3 regions of the Saliniramus fredricksonii genome follow, and region 3 is predicted to be linked to each of the others. Evidence: predicted binding sites of a transcription regulator. Region 3 holds the regulator's gene; each other region holds the start of a gene.
What was found. Region 3 encodes PhoB, which activates phosphate uptake and scavenging genes when phosphate is short. Its sites were predicted from a motif close to TGTCATNNANCTGTCAT; they were not measured.
Positions count from the first base shown of each region.

Region 1: the regulator PhoB is predicted to act here: its motif matches at 1,756-1,772, upstream of GA0071312_RS04130 (ArsJ-associated glyceraldehyde-3-phosphate dehydrogenase).
Region 2: the regulator PhoB is predicted to act here: its motif matches at 2,207-2,223, upstream of ugpB (sn-glycerol-3-phosphate ABC transporter substrate-binding protein UgpB).

Region 1 is NZ_FMBM01000001.1:913,795-918,966, forward strand. It holds gene GA0071312_RS04120 (DMT family transporter) at 1-829, opposite strand, end outside; gene GA0071312_RS04125 (M55 family metallopeptidase) at 839-1,636, opposite strand; gene GA0071312_RS04130 (ArsJ-associated glyceraldehyde-3-phosphate dehydrogenase) at 1,860-2,906, shown strand; gene arsJ (organoarsenical effux MFS transporter ArsJ) at 2,909-4,153, shown strand; gene aroC (chorismate synthase) at 4,262-5,172, shown strand, end outside.
Region 2 is NZ_FMBM01000002.1:374,306-379,477, forward strand. It holds gene GA0071312_RS08360 (MFS transporter) at 1-919, shown strand, start outside; gene GA0071312_RS08365 (ArgP/LysG family DNA-binding transcriptional regulator) at 1,039-1,944, opposite strand; gene ugpB (sn-glycerol-3-phosphate ABC transporter substrate-binding protein UgpB) at 2,290-3,615, shown strand; gene ugpA (sn-glycerol-3-phosphate ABC transporter permease UgpA) at 3,723-4,604, shown strand; gene ugpE (sn-glycerol-3-phosphate ABC transporter permease UgpE) at 4,615-5,172, shown strand, end outside.
Region 3 is NZ_FMBM01000002.1:1,503,685-1,508,856, forward strand. It holds gene pstA (phosphate ABC transporter permease PstA) at 1-6, shown strand, start outside; gene pstB (phosphate ABC transporter ATP-binding protein PstB) at 144-914, shown strand; gene phoU (phosphate signaling complex protein PhoU) at 946-1,662, shown strand; gene phoB (phosphate regulon transcriptional regulator PhoB) at 1,739-2,422, shown strand; gene GA0071312_RS13455 (peptidoglycan-binding domain-containing protein) at 2,946-4,064, shown strand; gene GA0071312_RS13460 (Glu/Leu/Phe/Val family dehydrogenase) at 4,078-5,127, opposite strand.

The DNA of each region.
Region 1 (5,172 bases), on a different contig from region 3:
CGGCGATCACGCAGGCGCCCAGGATCGTATAACGATCCGGGAGCGTGCCGAAGGCGATGAAGGCGAGTGCGCCGGCCCAGACGATCTGGCCATAGGCATAAGGTGCGACCAGCGATGCGCTGGCATCGCGTAGGGCGAGGACCACGAGGCCGTGACCGGCGCTGGAGACGAGCCCCATCGCCAGCGCAACCCAGAGCTGGTCTGCCTGTGGCGCGACCCAGAAGAACGGTACGGCGAAGCTGGCGATGACGAAACCCACCAGGGCCGACCAGGCGAGCGTCGTCACCGGTGCGTCGCGCGCGCTGACATAGCGCGTGATCGTCCCCGCGATGGCCCAGGAGGTTGCCGCCAGCACGGGGAAGAGCGATGCGATCCGGAAGGCGTCGGTGCCCGGGCGCATCACGATCAGTACCCCGCAAAAGCCGATGACGGCCGCAGCCCAGCGTCGCCAGCCGACCACTTCATGCAGGAAGACGACGGCAAAAGCCGTCAGCAGGATCGGCAGGATGAAGAAGATCGCCGTCGCATCGGCCACCGGCAGAAACACGATGCCGCTCATGAAGAAGACCGCAGAGCCGAGCATGCCCAGTCCGCGGACGATCTGCAGACCGGGGCGCCGCGAGGCGAAGCCCTGCACGCCTCGGGTCGCGAGCAGAAAGCCCAGAATCAGCACTGCGAAGACAATGTAGCGCATCCAGGCGATCATCAGGGGCGGCAGTTCGGGGGTCAGCATCTTGGCGAAAACGTCGCCACAGGCGAAGAGCGCCGTACCGGCGACCATCGCGAGAATACCGCGCAGAGGATGGGTCGTGCTCGGTGCGACCGCCATCACGCCGTATCAGGTGAGGTAATTCAGGGCACGCAGGATCTCGAAATAATCCTGCGCAGGGAGGCGGATGGTGCGGTCGCCGAGATGTTCGGCACCGGGATACCAGCGATGGCGTTCGGCCAGCAGCGGGTCATTATAGGTAATCTCGAGCACCGGCGATTGCGGCACGGCGAGAAGCTGCCTCTCCCCGCTCCGCGAAAGCGCCTGCGCCGCGCCGGCCTCGATCGCCGCGCAGGCGCCGGCGGGGGTCATCGACAGGGTTGACTGGCCGTAACCCTGCTTGACCGCGCAACGCCCCACTTGCGGCGCCACGTCCGCGATCTCCGCCATCAGCCCGGCATCCCCGCTGACGAAGACCGTCGGCACGCCGAGCATGGCGCCTGCGAGCGCGTGGATCAGGAATTCCGAGGCGCGCCGCCCATCCAGGCGGATTTCGGCGGCAGCGAGGGAGAGTGTATGGGCGAGCGCATTCGCTTCCGATCCCGCCGCTGCGTGATAGCCGATCATCATCAGCGCATCGAAGCTTTCATCGAGCCCCTGCACCATGCACAGCGGATGGCCGGCCCAGGCACGTACGATGCGGATATCGGGGGGCAGCCGGTCGAGGATCAGATTGCGGCCCGAGGCGTGGGCGTCCTTGACGACGACCTCCGTCGCGCCTGCCGCGCGGGCACCCCGGATCGCGGCGAGTGCCTCGTTGGTCATGATCTCGCGGAATTCCGCGTAATCCGCATGCGTGCGCCGCGCCTCGTCCCAATGGGTGATGCCGGCGCAGCCCTCGATATCGACGCTGATGAAGACCTTCATGAAACAGCCCCCCGTTTCAGGCAGCATCGGCCTTGCGCAGGGCCCTGTCGAGCGGCGTGAACGCCGAAAGCCGGAAGGGGCGGATGCACATCGCCATCAGCAACCATCGGCACTCCGGCTGTCATCCGGATGTCACATGCACGCGTCATCGAACGCGCAGGCTCTTTCCATGAATATCGAAAAAGCCTATGCGAAGCATGAGATGGCAAGCGGAGGGACGATCATGCGCGTGGGCATCAACGGCATGGGGCGGATCGGGCGCCTGGTTCTGCGCGCGGCCCTGGGTGCGGCGGAGCGCCCGCAGGACGATCCGCGCCGCGACAACCGGCTCGACATCGTCCATGTCAACGAGATCAAGGGCGGGGCGGAGACGCTCGCGCATCTGATCGCCTTCGATTCGATGCAGGGCCGCTGGCGGTCCGAAATCGCCGGAGACGATGCGCAGGGCGTCATCAGCATCGATGGCAAGCGTATCGGCGTCTCGGCCCATGCCGCGCCCGCAGAAATCCCCTGGGGCGATCTCGGCGTCGATCTCGTCATCGAGGCCACCGGCAAGTTCCTGAAGCGGGAGACGCTGGAAGGCCATTTCGCGCGCGGCGCGAAACGCGTGCTGGTCGCGGCTCCCGTCAAGGACGGCTCGGCGCTCAATCTGGTGATGGGGATCAACGACCATCTCTATGATCCGGGCGAGCACCGCCTCGTCACGGCGGCATCGTGCACGACGAACTGCCTCGCTCCGGTGGTGAAGGTGGTGCATGAGGCGATCGGCATCCGCCACGGCCAGATCACCACGATCCACGATCCCACCAATACCAATCTCGTGGTGGACGGCGTCCACAAGGATCTGCGCCGCGCGCGCTCGGCCATGCTCTCGTTGCAGCCGACGACGACGGGTTCGGCCACTGCGATCGCGCTGATCTATCCCGAACTCGAAGGCAAGCTCGACGGTCATGCCGTGCGCGCTCCGGTGCTCAATGCCTCGCTGACCGATTGCGTCTTCGAGATGGCGCGCGAGACCAGCGCCGAGGAGATCAACGACCTGTTCGCCATCGCCGCTTCCGGCCCGCTCGCGGGGATTCTCGGCTTCGAGGCACGCCCGCTGGTCTCGATCGATTTCGCCGGTGACACCCGCTCCAGCATCATCGACGGGCCGTCCACGCTGGTCACCGACGGCACGCTGTTGAAGATCTATGCCTGGTACGACAACGAGATGGGCTTTTCCTGCCGCATGGTCGATCTCGCCTGCAAGATGCGTGAGGCCGGGATCTGAGCATGAAGACGGGCACCCGCAACTACGCCATCGTCACGGCCTCCTACTGGAGTTTCACGCTGACGGACGGCGCCCTGCGCATGCTGGTGCTGCTGCATTTCTTCAACCTCGGCTATTCTCCCTTCACCCTGGCCTTTCTCTTCCTGCTCTATGAAGCAGCCGGCGTCGTAGCGAATTTCGTCGGCGGCTGGCTCGCCACGCGATTCGGCATCACGCGGATGCTCAGCGTGGGGCTGGTGACGCAGATTACCGGCTTTCTCATCCTCTCCGCCGTCTCGCCGCAATGGAGTGTGGTGCTCTCCGTCGCCTGGGTGGTGGCGGCGCAGGGCGTGTGCGGTGTGGCCAAGGATCTGACCAAGACCGCCTCGAAATCCGCGATCAAGGTGGCGGAGGCCGAGGCCCGCGGTGAGGCGGGGGAGAGTCGGCTCTTCGCCTGGGTCGCCTGGTTCACCGGCTCCAAGAACGCCATGAAGGGTTTCGGTTTCTTCCTCGGCGGCCTGCTGCTCGAGACGCTGGGCTTCCGCCATGCGCTCTACGCCATGGCCGGCGCACTCGCCCTGGTGCTCGTCGCGGTGAGCCTGTCGCTTCCCGCCTTCATGGGCAAGGCGAAGGCGAGCGGGAGCGCCCGGGAGCTTTTCGGCAAGAGCCGCGCCATCAATCTGCTTGCGGCGGCGCGGGTGATGCTGTTTGGCGCGCGCGACGTCTGGTTCGTCGTCGGCTTGCCCGTCTTTCTCTATGCGTCCGGCTGGACCTTCACCATGGTTGGTGGATTCCTGGCTGTGTGGACGATCGGTTACGGCGCGGTGCAGGCGTTCGCGCCGCATCTCGTGCCGCGTTCCGCCGACGGGTTCAGCCGCGAGGTCGGTGCCGCGCGGATCTGGGCGGTGGCGCTCGCGGGTTTGCCCGTCATGATCGCGCTGGCGCTGATCGGCCTCGACCTGCGACCCGACCTGATCCTGGTGACGGGTCTCCTCGTCTTCGGTTTCGCCTTTGCCGTGAATTCCTCGCTGCATTCCTATCTGATCCTCGCCTATGCCGGTTCGAAGAAGGCGGCGGAGGATGTCGGGTTCTATTATGCGGCGAATGCGGCGGGCCGCTTCATGGGCACGCTGCTCTCGGGCCTGCTCTACCAGTATGGCGGAATCCACGCCTGCCTGATCGGCTCCGCCCTCATGCTGACTGCGTGTTTCGCCTTCACGCTCGGTCTGCCGCGCGGACAGGCCGGCCTCTCCGCGCCTGCGGAATGATCGGATTGCGCCTGTTTGCCGGCAGCGGGAGCGATGTTTGCGCGAAAGCGGTTTCTTCGCGGGAGAACATGCTCTAAATACCCCGTTTCGCAATGATCGGGCCCGTCCATGTCCCATAACAGTTTCGGCCATCTGTTTCGCGTCACCACCTTCGGCGAGAGCCACGGGCCGGCTCTCGGCTGCGTGGTTGACGGCTGTCCGCCGCAGATCCCGCTCACCGTCGCGGAAATCCAGGCCGAGCTCGACCGCAGGCGGCCGGGCCAGTCGCGCTTTACCACGCAGCGCCGCGAGCCGGATCAGGTGCGCATTCTCTCCGGCGTGTTCCAGGACGAGCGCATGCCGCAGCAGGTAACAACCGGCACGCCGATCGCGCTGATGATCGAGAATGTCGATCAGCGCTCGAAGGATTACTCCGATATCCGCGACAAGTATCGCCCCGGCCACGCGGACTACCCTTACGATATCAAGTATGGCGTGCGCGATTATCGCGGCGGCGGGCGCTCCTCGGCGCGTGAGACGGCGGCGCGGGTTGCCGCCGGTGCCATCGCCCGCAAGGTCGTGCCGGGTCTGCGCGTGCGCGGTGCGCTGGTGCAGATGGGTCCGCATGCGATCGATCGCGGCAACTGGGACTGGGACGAGATCGCGCGCAACCCGTTCTTCTGCCCCGATGCGCAGGCTGCCGCATTCTACGCCGATTATCTCGACGGCATCCGCAAATCCGGCTCCTCGGTCGGAGCCGTGATCGAGGTCGTGGCCGAGGGCGTGCCGCCGGGTCTGGGTGCGCCGGTCTATGGCAAGCTCGATACCGAAATCGCCGCGGCGCTGATGTCGATCAATGCGGTCAAGGGCGTCGAGATCGGCGCCGGTTTCGCCGCAGCCGCTTTGACCGGCGAGGAAAACGCGGATGAAATGCGCCCCGGCAACGGGGATGCGCCCACCTTCACCAGCAACCAGGCGGGCGGCATTCTCGGCGGCATCTCCACCGGCCAGCCGGTGGTGGCGCGCTTCGCCGTGAAGCC
Region 2 (5,172 bases), 1.1 Mb from region 3:
GGTCGTTCTCGCTATCACCGCCTTTCTGATGACGACAACCCGGACCTTGTCGCAGCCAGCAGTGCAGGGGATGCTGCCACAACTGGCGGGCGGTGGCACGTTGTTGCGTGCGAATGCAGCTCTCCATGGTGGCATGGAAATGGTGGGGGTAGCAGCGCCCGTAATCGGAGGCGCCCTGTTGGCTGTCCTGCCCGCATCAAGCGTCCTGTTTCTTGTTGGAATATGCCAGTTTGTCGCAGCAGCATTGGCGGCTGCGATCCGCCTGCCCCGTGAGACACGATCTGCCGAACTTCGGCTCGCGGGGTTTCTGGCGGAATATTCCGAGCTTTTTCATTTCTTGACACGATCACGAAGTGAAGTCTTGTCGGCCGTTATTGTGAATGTTGTAGCGATATTTGGTGTTGCGGGGATTCTGAGTCTTCTGATACCGATACTTGTGAAGGATCACCTCAATGCCGGCCCTTCTGCACTCGGTGTATTGTGGGGCGTTGTGGCGATGGGTACGATTCTTGGCGCTGCGGTGAGCATTCGCCTCACGACCGAGCGGCGGGAACGGGACATGTTGCTGGCGTGGCTGGGTTACGGGATCCTGATCGGCGCACTCTTCTTGCCCAGCCATTTTATTGCAGTTCTCGCAATCGGGTTTGTCCTTGGCGCCGTTGGCGCTGTGGCGGACGTGCTCTTTGCCACGCTGATTCAGGAGCGCATGCCCAAGGAGCACGTCTCGAAAACGTTTGCTGCGTTTTCGACCTTTGCCAATGTCGGCGAGGCGCTGTCGGCGCCGGCTCTCGCCCTGATGACGACCTGGTTCGGGATCGGTGCCGCCTTCGCGCTCGGGGCATCGTTCCCTATCATTGCTGCGCTGGGAGGATTCGTCGTTCTGAGGCGAAGAGTTTCCGGTACCTCGTTGAAATCGTAGGGGTCGCTGCGACCCTGTGAAGCCGCCGTGCCCATCCGAAGTCCTGGATAAGCACTGCGGGATCTCGCAGGCATTGCATGCGATCTCATTTCAGGCCCGCGGGCTGACGGAATGCCGCTCTAAATTGAGGTTGTGCGCGTCAGGGTATCTGACGCCACCCGTCTGACAACTTTTGTGAGATTGGCCAATGCTCCACCTGCATTTGCCGGGTAATGCCAGTATACGGGCGCTGTAATGCTCACATTATCGCAAAACCTGACCAGCCGCCCGCTTTCCAGATAGGGGGCAGACTGTAGAATCGGGACCACAGACCATCCGACATTGCCGTTGAGTGCCCGAAATATGTCATGTGAGGATGGAACAGTAACGTATTTGAGCAAAATATCCCTACCGAAGACTTTTTTGGCCCATTGAAGTGGGATCATTCCTCTTCCACAAGAACGAAAGCAGATTATTTTAGAAATTGTATCTTCAGAAAAATTCTTGTGCAGGAAATATTTTTCATAGACATCAATTGAACAAACAGCATGGTATTCAATTTCTCCGATTAGCAAAGATTTATATCCACATATGTCAAATTTATTTTCAGTTATTGCGGCAATTGTGAGGCAATTTTTTAGTAGCTCATCTGCATATTCCCCACTTGCAGGAATTATTTCAATGTTTAGAGAAATATGTTTTCGCAAATAATTGCATATTGCGTCGATAAACCATAGCGATAAATGATCGGCACTGACAACGATTTTAAGATTTCCATCCGTATCCGAGTTGTGAATTTTGAGGCGTCCAAATAATTCCTTCTCTAATACTTTTACTTGGGTCGTATGTTTGACCAGCAGCGCCCCGAGCGGTGTCAATTGTCCTTTCGCACCGCGCACCAGCACTTTGCCACACACTTTCGCTTCCAGTGCCTTGATTCGTTGCGAGATCGCCGATGGCGTCATATTCAGATGCGCTGCCGCACGCTCGTAAGAACCTTCTCTATTGACTGCGGCAAGTGCTAATAGTGATCGATAGTCAAGCATTCGTCATGTTCCCACAATCAATCGCCTGTACATGCCCGCAAGAGGGCGGGCGAATTTTGCGGATCCGTTGCAATTTCGATTACTTAAAGTAGTAAACTTCGCTCGAAAAGACAACCTAAAATTTTATTAAGGTCGGCTAAGCGTGCTTGATGTCTTACGATGTAGAATAATCTGGCAAGATTCTGGCATTTATGCTCGGCTAGGAATGTACTAGACAGACTCTGAATTAAATTTAGCCGACTTCAATTAATTACTTTGTCTTTGTCATATTTCTGAAATCAAACGCAGTCATCACGCTGCATGACGCAGGCTCCCCTGCGTAAATTATGTATTTCGGAGCGAAACATGACCTTCACCCGCACGCTTCTGGCCGCCTCGACGGCCATGATCCTCGTCGCCGGCGCCACGAGCGCACAGGCCCAACCGGTCGAGATCGATTTCTGGCACGCCATGGGCGGCGAGCTGGGTGACCGCACCCAGGAAGTCGTCGATGGCTTCAACGCCAGCCAGAACGAATTCCGCGTCAACGCCGTCTATCGCGGCAACTACACCGAGACGCTGACCTCCGCCATCGCCGCCTTCCGCGCCGGGGAACAGCCGAATCTGGTCCAGGTCTTCGAAGTCGGCACGGCCTCGATGATGGCCGCCGAAGGGGCGATCTATCCGGTTTATCAGCTCATGCAGGAGCACGGCCGCGACTGGGATCCCTCTGTCTATCTGCCCTCCGTGGTGGGCTATTACGCCGATCCCGACGGCAACATGCTGTCGATGCCCTTCAACTCCTCGACGCCGGTGATGTACTACAACCGCGACGCGATGGAAGCCGCCGGTCTCGATCCGGACGCGCCGCCCGCGACCTGGGGCGAACTCGCCGAGATGTCGCGCACCATCATCGAGGCCGGCGCTGCCGAATGCGGCTTCACCACGGGCTGGCAGTCCTGGGTGCAGCTCGAGAACTTCTCCGCACTCCATAATGTGCCGTTTGCCACCAATGCCAACGGTTTCGAGGGTCTCGACACGGAATTCGCCTTCAACAGCGATCTCCACAAGCGCCATATCGCCAACATGCAGGAATGGCAGGGTGAAGATGTGTTTCGCTATGCCGGGCGCCGCTCCGATTCCGCGCCCGCCTTCTACAATGGCGAATGCGCCTTCTACATGAACTCCTCCGCCGCACAGGCCGGTGTCGAGGCCAATACCGAATTCGATTTCGGTGTGGCCATGCTGCCCTATTACGACGATGTCGCGGGTGCGCCGCAGAATTCCATCATCGGCGGTGCCACGCTCTGGGTGCTCAACGGGCATAGCGACGAGGAAAATGCGGCGACGGCGGCATTCTTCGATTATCTCAGCCAGGCCGAAGTCCAGGCCGACTGGCACCAGGTCACCGGCTACCTGCCGATCACCATGGCTGCCTTCGAGCTCTCGCAGGAGCAGGGCTTCTACGAGGCCAATCCGGGCACGGATACCTCGATCCTGCAGATGACCCTGAACGAGCCGACCGAGCATTCGCGCGGCCTGCGTCTGGGCAATTTCGTGCAGATCCGCGACATCATCAACGAAGAGCTCGAGGAAGTCTGGTCGGGCAACAAGTCCGCGCAGGAAGCGCTCGACGATGCCGCTCGTCGTGGCGACGACCTGCTGCGTCAGTTCGAAGCCGACAATTCCTGACACCTTCCGACAGTGTCACGCGTCTGATGGACGCCGGTCCCTGAGGCCGGCGTCCTCGTCCGTCCCGGCCGGCGCCGTATACGATCTTTCTCTGAAACGGATCCCCCATGCACAAGCGGGTGACTTTCGCAGGTTTCGGCTTTCCGCTGGCCCTGCTCGCGCCTCAGCTCCTGATTACGCTGATCTTCTTCATCTGGCCGGCTGCGCAGGCACTCTACCAGTCGGTTCTGCGCCAGGATGCGTTCGGCCTGCGCACGACCTTCGTCGGTCTGCAGAATTTCCAGCGGCTGTTTGCCGATCCGCTCTATCTCTCGTCCTTCCAGGTGACGACCGTCTTCAGCGTCGCCGTCACCTTTTCCGGGCTCGCCATCGCGCTCCTGCTCGCGAGCATGGCCGATCGGGCGATCAAGGGGGCGAGCGGCTATAAAACCCTGCTGATCCTGCCCTATGCGGTGGCGCCGGCGATCGCGGGGGTGTTGTGGTGGTTCATGTTCAACCCGTCCATCGGCATTTTCGCCTATATGGCGCGGGGGCTGGGCTATGACTGGAACCACCAGATCAATGGCAATGACGCGCTGGTTCTGGTGACCATCGCGGCGGTCTGGAAGCAGATCAGCTACAATTTCCTGTTCTTCCTCGCCGGGCTGCAGGCGATCCCGAAATCGCTCATGGAGGCTGCCGCGATCGACGGCGCAAGCCCCTGGAAGAGGTTCTGGTCGATCACCTTTCCGCTGCTCTCGCCCACCACCTTCTTCCTGCTCGTGGTGAATGTCGTCTACGCCTTCTTCGACACCTTCGGCGTGATCCATGCGACCACCGGCGGCGGGCCGGGCCAGGCGACGAACATCCTCGTCTACAAGGTCTACACGGACGGTTTCGTCGGGCTGAACCTCGGGTCCTCCGCTGCACAGAGCGTCATCCTGATGGGCATCGTCATCGCACTTACCACCATCCAGTTCCGCTATGTCGAGCGGCGGGTCCAGTATTGAGAGGGCCGTCATGGTCGAAAATCGTCCCTGGCTGACGTTCACCCGTCACGCCGTGCTCAGTTTCGGCGTCCTGCTGGTTCTCTTCCCGGTCTGGATCGCCTTCGTGGCCTCGACGCATGAAGGCAGCGCGCTGATGCGGGGCGTGATGCCGCTCTGGCCGGGTGACCGGCTGATCGAGAATTACCGCGCCATCCTGACCGACGGCATGCGCCAGGCCGGTGGTGTGCCGGTGGCGCTGATGATGCTGAATTCGCTGATCATGGCGCTCGCCATCGCCATCGGCAAGATTGCGATCTCGCTGATCTCGGCCTTCGCGGTGGTCTATTTCCGCTTTCCCTTCCGGATGCTGTGCTTCTGGATCATCTTCATCACCCTGATGCTGCCGGTCGAGGTCCGCATCCTGCCGACTTTCGAGGTGGTGGCCAATCTCGGCATGCTCAATTCCTATGCCGGGCTCTCGATCCCGCTGATCGCCTCGGCGACGGCAACCTTTCTCTTCCGGCAGTTCTTTCTCACCGTGCCGGACGAGCTCACCGAGGCCGCGCGGATGGACGGGGCGAGCCCGTTC
Region 3 (5,172 bases):
TGGTGAACCCGTTTTTCGAGGACCCTGCCATGACTGCCACAGCCGCTACCGCCGCCGCATCAGCCGCCACTGCCGCAGCCATCGCTCCTGCGCCGCAGCCCGAATCCTCCGGGGATGCACCCATCAGGACGGTGCGATCGCCGATGCCGAATCGGGCGAGGACGAAGATCGAGACCAAGGGTGTCGATGTCTTCTATGGTCAGAAACAGGCGATCTTCGACGTGTCGCTGGACATTCCCGAGAAGGCCGTCACGGCCTTCATCGGTCCGTCCGGCTGCGGCAAGTCAACCTTCCTGCGGTGCATCAACCGCATGAACGACACCATCGACATTGCGCGGGTGACCGGGCGCATCGCCATCGACGAGCGCGACATCTATGATCCCGACCTGGACGTCGTGGAGTTGCGTGCGCGGGTCGGCATGGTCTTCCAGAAGCCGAATCCGTTTCCGAAATCGATCTTCGAGAACATCGCCTATGGGCCGCGCATTCATGGCCTGGCCCGCAGCAAGACCGATTTCGAGGAGATCGTCGAGGGCAGCCTGCGACGCGCAGGCCTTTTCGAGGAGGTGAAGGACCGGCTTCAGGAGCCCGGCACCGGACTGTCTGGCGGCCAGCAGCAGCGCTTGTGCATCGCGCGCGCCATTGCCGTGAATCCCGACGTCATCCTCATGGATGAGCCGTGCTCGGCGCTCGATCCGATCGCAACGGCGCGCGTCGAAGAACTGATCGACGAGCTGCGGACGAACTACACCATCGTCATGGTGACACATTCCATGCAGCAGGCGGCCCGCGTCTCGCAGAAGACGGCCTTCTTCCATCTCGGCTATCTCGTCGAGGAAGGGCCGACCGAGGGGATTTTCACGAGCCCCCGCGAGAAGCGGACGCAGGATTACATTACGGGCCGTTTCGGCTGAACCGCACAACGATTTGCAGGAGAACCCGAACATGGTCGATCATACCGTTTCCTCTTTCGATGATGAATTGCAGGGCCTGCGTTCGGCCATCATGGAGATGGGCGGGATCGCGGAAAAGATGCTGCTCGATGCCACCACCGCATTGGTGCGCCGCGACGTCAACCAGGCCCAGGCCGTGGTCGCCATGGATGACCGCCTTGACGATCTGCAGCGCCAGATCGAGGAGCGCGCCATCCTCACCATCGCCAAGCGCCAGCCCCTGGCGGTGGATCTGCGCGAGGTGATCTCCGCCATCCGCATCGCCAGCGATATCGAGCGTATCGGTGACATGGCCAAGAATATCGGTAAGCGCACGCTGGCCGTCTCCGGCCAGTTCGAGCCGCAGAAGGTGGTGCTCGGTGTCAACCGGATGAGCGAACTTGTCCAGGCGCAGCTCAAGGATGCCCTCGATGCCTATACCCAGGGCAATCTCGAGGCGGCGATGGATGTCTGGGAGCGCGACGAAGCGACGGATGCGCTCTATACCTCGCTGTTTCGCGAATTGCTCACCTACATGATGGAAGATCCGCGCAACATCTCCTTCTGCACGCATCTGCTCTTCTGCGCCAAGAATGTGGAACGTATTGGCGACCACACCACCAATATCGCGGAGACGGTGCATTACCTCGTCAAGGGCGAACCGCTGACGGCCGAGCGCCCGAAGAAGGATCGTACCTCCCTCGAGCATGTCGAACATACGGGCAAGTGAGTTGCGCCTGCCCCCCCTGCCCCGCATGAAGCAACCGGCGGCGCCCGTACGTGCCGCAGCATGAGGCGATGACACGATGTCGACGAAGGTTCTGGTGGTCGAGGACGAGGAAGCGCTGACCCTGCTCCTGCGCTACAATCTCGAAGCGGAAGGCTACGAGGTCGATTGCGTGATGCGTGGTGACGACGCGGAAATCAGACTCAAGGAACATGTGCCGGATATCGCCATCGTGGACTGGATGCTGCCCGGGATTTCCGGCATCGAGCTTTGCAGGCGTATCCGGGCATGGGAAAACACGCGCCGCCTGCCGGTGATCATGCTCACCGCGCGCGGCGAGGAAGGCGACCGTGTGCGCGGTCTCGCAACAGGCGCCGACGATTATATCGTCAAGCCGTTTTCCGTTCCGGAATTCGTCGCCCGTGTGAAAGCGCTGCTGCGCCGCACTGATCCCAACCTGCTGACCGACAAGCTGGTCGCCGGCGATATCGAGCTCGACCGCGACAGCCGCCGCGTGCGCCGCAACGGCACCGAACTGCATCTCGGCCCGACGGAATTCCGCTTGCTCGAATTCCTGATGCGCACGCCCGGGCGCGTCTTCACCCGCGAGCAGCTGCTCGACAATGTCTGGGGGCGCGACGTCTATATCGACGAGCGTACCGTCGATGTCCATGTCGGGCGTCTGCGCAAGGCCGTCAAGGCGCAATCGGGTTCAGATCCGATCCGCACCGTGCGCGGCGCGGGCTATGCCTTTGAGGGGTGATTCGTCGACGTTCATCACGATAATTTTTTATCGGAATATTATTTTTGGTTGTCGCCACGACGTTTTGATTGCATAATTTCATCGAAATATTCCTTAGAATGTGTCTCCGGATCCGTTTGTGCGGTCAACCGGGTCTGCACGATTTACAAACCTCAAGCCGGATCCCGCCGCATGCCTGACGGGATACTGAGCCCCGCATGAGCTACCGGGAGGTATTATGACGAAATCCATACAGATCCTGGTGGGCACGGCTTGCCTCCTCGCAACTGCGCTAAGCAATCAGGCGCGCGCCGATGAGAGCTGCAACATCGGGGCCCATTCGGTCGAATCGTTTTCGCAGGAATACTTCGTCAATCCCCAGGCGCGCCACGTATCCCCGTTACTCGCGCTCGAAACCATGCTCGAGAACGGCTGTCGCGATGAGGATGAATTCGCGCGGGTGATCGAAATTTATCTGGATGACCGCGTCGCAGATTTGTATCAGCGTGACGATCCGAAAGCCTGGAGGGTCGATCATATCTGGATGCTGATCGGCATCGAGATGCTGATGCTCGGCCACGAGGCGCCCTTGCGTGCATTTCTCGATACGGCAAGGGCCGATGCGGAATCGGGCGACCCCGGCGCGATGACCGCCTTTGCCTATCTCGGCCGCTACCAGACCGAGCACTGGGACTGGACCGATCAGTTCAGGGCTCACCAGCAGAATTATCCGCAGAGCATCGCTCATTTTGGTCTGGAGGAGTGGAGTGAGCGGGATGCTCATCCGATCCGCAGCATTGCGCCACGTTTGCGCAACGAAGCCGACGCGTTTGTCGAACGCGCCTCGCAGGCCGGATTCGCACCGGCCCACGTGATTCATCTGGCCGGCCAGCGCCCGGCGAGCTTCACACCATGTAAGACGAGGTCCAGCATCGGGGGTGCCGGCCTCTTCGGCATGTCCGACGATCCTGATGCCGACGACACCCCCACCAACCGCTTTTTCAAGTCCTTTGTCGATCTGCCTGATCGCGAACGGGTCGCGCGTGATCTGATGGATTGGTCGCGTGACGTGATCAGAGCGGGCATCACCGGCGGCGAGACCGGTACGCTGACGCCCGACATGGAGGCCGCAACCAATGTTGCCAAGGCTTATGCAGAGATCAGGTCCAACTGCGCCTTGTCCATCGAAAACGGCACGCTTGATTTCGGAGTCGAAGACCGCGATGAGGCCGCAACCGGCATGCATCACGCAGTGGCCGCGCCGGGTATCCGGTACCAATGGGAGCCTGCCCTCGTCTACGCGTTATTCGTCGATCAATACTACGACAGCCCCGACCGGCACTACGCCGCCGCGCGGATTCTGCAGGCGGGTGGTTACATTGAGTCCCTTGATTTTCATAATGAGCGCGTGGACGCCGTCATCGGAACGTTTTCACGCGAGACCGTGCGGGAGGCGCAGCGCATCATGGCCGAATACGGCTACTACACTGCGGCAATCGACGGAATTCCCGGACCGAATTTCCGCAATGGCCTGATGCAATGGAATGATGAATGCCGCTTAGATTTCGGCGAGAACCCGCAGAAGTGCCTGCGGCTCGGGCCCGCCCTTCTCGATCACGAATGGGTGCATCCGTTCCTCGGAGATGTCGCGCAGTTGCGCTGATCAGGCGGCGGACTCACCGCCCCGCCGCGTCCAGCCGTCTTTCGGCGAAGCGCATGGCGATGTGATGCGGCGAGACGCGCTCCGCTTCCGCTTCGGCGAGGATCGCGGCGATGTTCGCGTCGAGCTGGTGCATGCGCCCGGCTATCCAGTCGGGATCGGCGACACCGGCGATCTCACGTGAGACGCTGATGATGCCGCCGGCATTGATGGCGAAATCGGGCACGTAGAGAATACCGCGCGCGTGCAGCCTGTCCGCATCGGCGATGTCCTCCAGCTGGTTGTTGGCGGCACCCGCAACGATGGCGACGCGCAGAGCGGGGATGCTGCGCGCATTCAGCACCGCCCCCAGCGCGCAGGGCGCGAACACGTCCGCCTCAACGGAGAGGACAGCCTCCGCAGCGCAAGCCGTCGCGCCGAATTCCGAGACGGCGCGCTCGACCCGAGCGGCGTCGATATCGCTGACGATGAGCTTCGCGCCGCCTTCGTGCAGACGCGAGCAGACATGCCAGCCGACATGGCCGAGGCCCTGTACCGCCACCAGCAGACCGCCGAGATCATCGCGATTCAGTCGCTGCGCCACTGCCCGGCGAAGACCGTTGACAATGCCCTTCGCCGTGGTTGGCGAGGGGTCGCCGCTGGCATGAGCGCCATGCGCCAGACCGGCGACGTGGCGGGTGGTCTCGCGCACATGCTCCATGTCCTCGACATCCACTCCGACATCTTCTGCCGTGGTATAGGCCCCGCCGAGACGTTCGACCGACCGCCCGAAAGCGCGCATGAGCTGTGGTGTCTTGATCGCTCTGGGATCACCGATGATCACCGACTTGCCGCCGCCGAGATCAAGGCCGGCAACCGCGTTCTTGTAGGTCATGCCACGCGAAAGCCGCAGCACGTCGGCGATCGCGGCGTCTTCGCTCTCGTAATTCCAGAACCGACATCCACCCGCAGCCGGACCGAGCCGCGTATCATGGATCGCGATGATGGCGCGCAACCCCGTCCGGGCGTCATGAACGAAGACGACGGACTCATGCGCATCGAAATGCGGATTATCGAAGATCCTCATGGCGACCCCTCCTCATCATTGCCCCGAAATGCGGCATTGACGAGA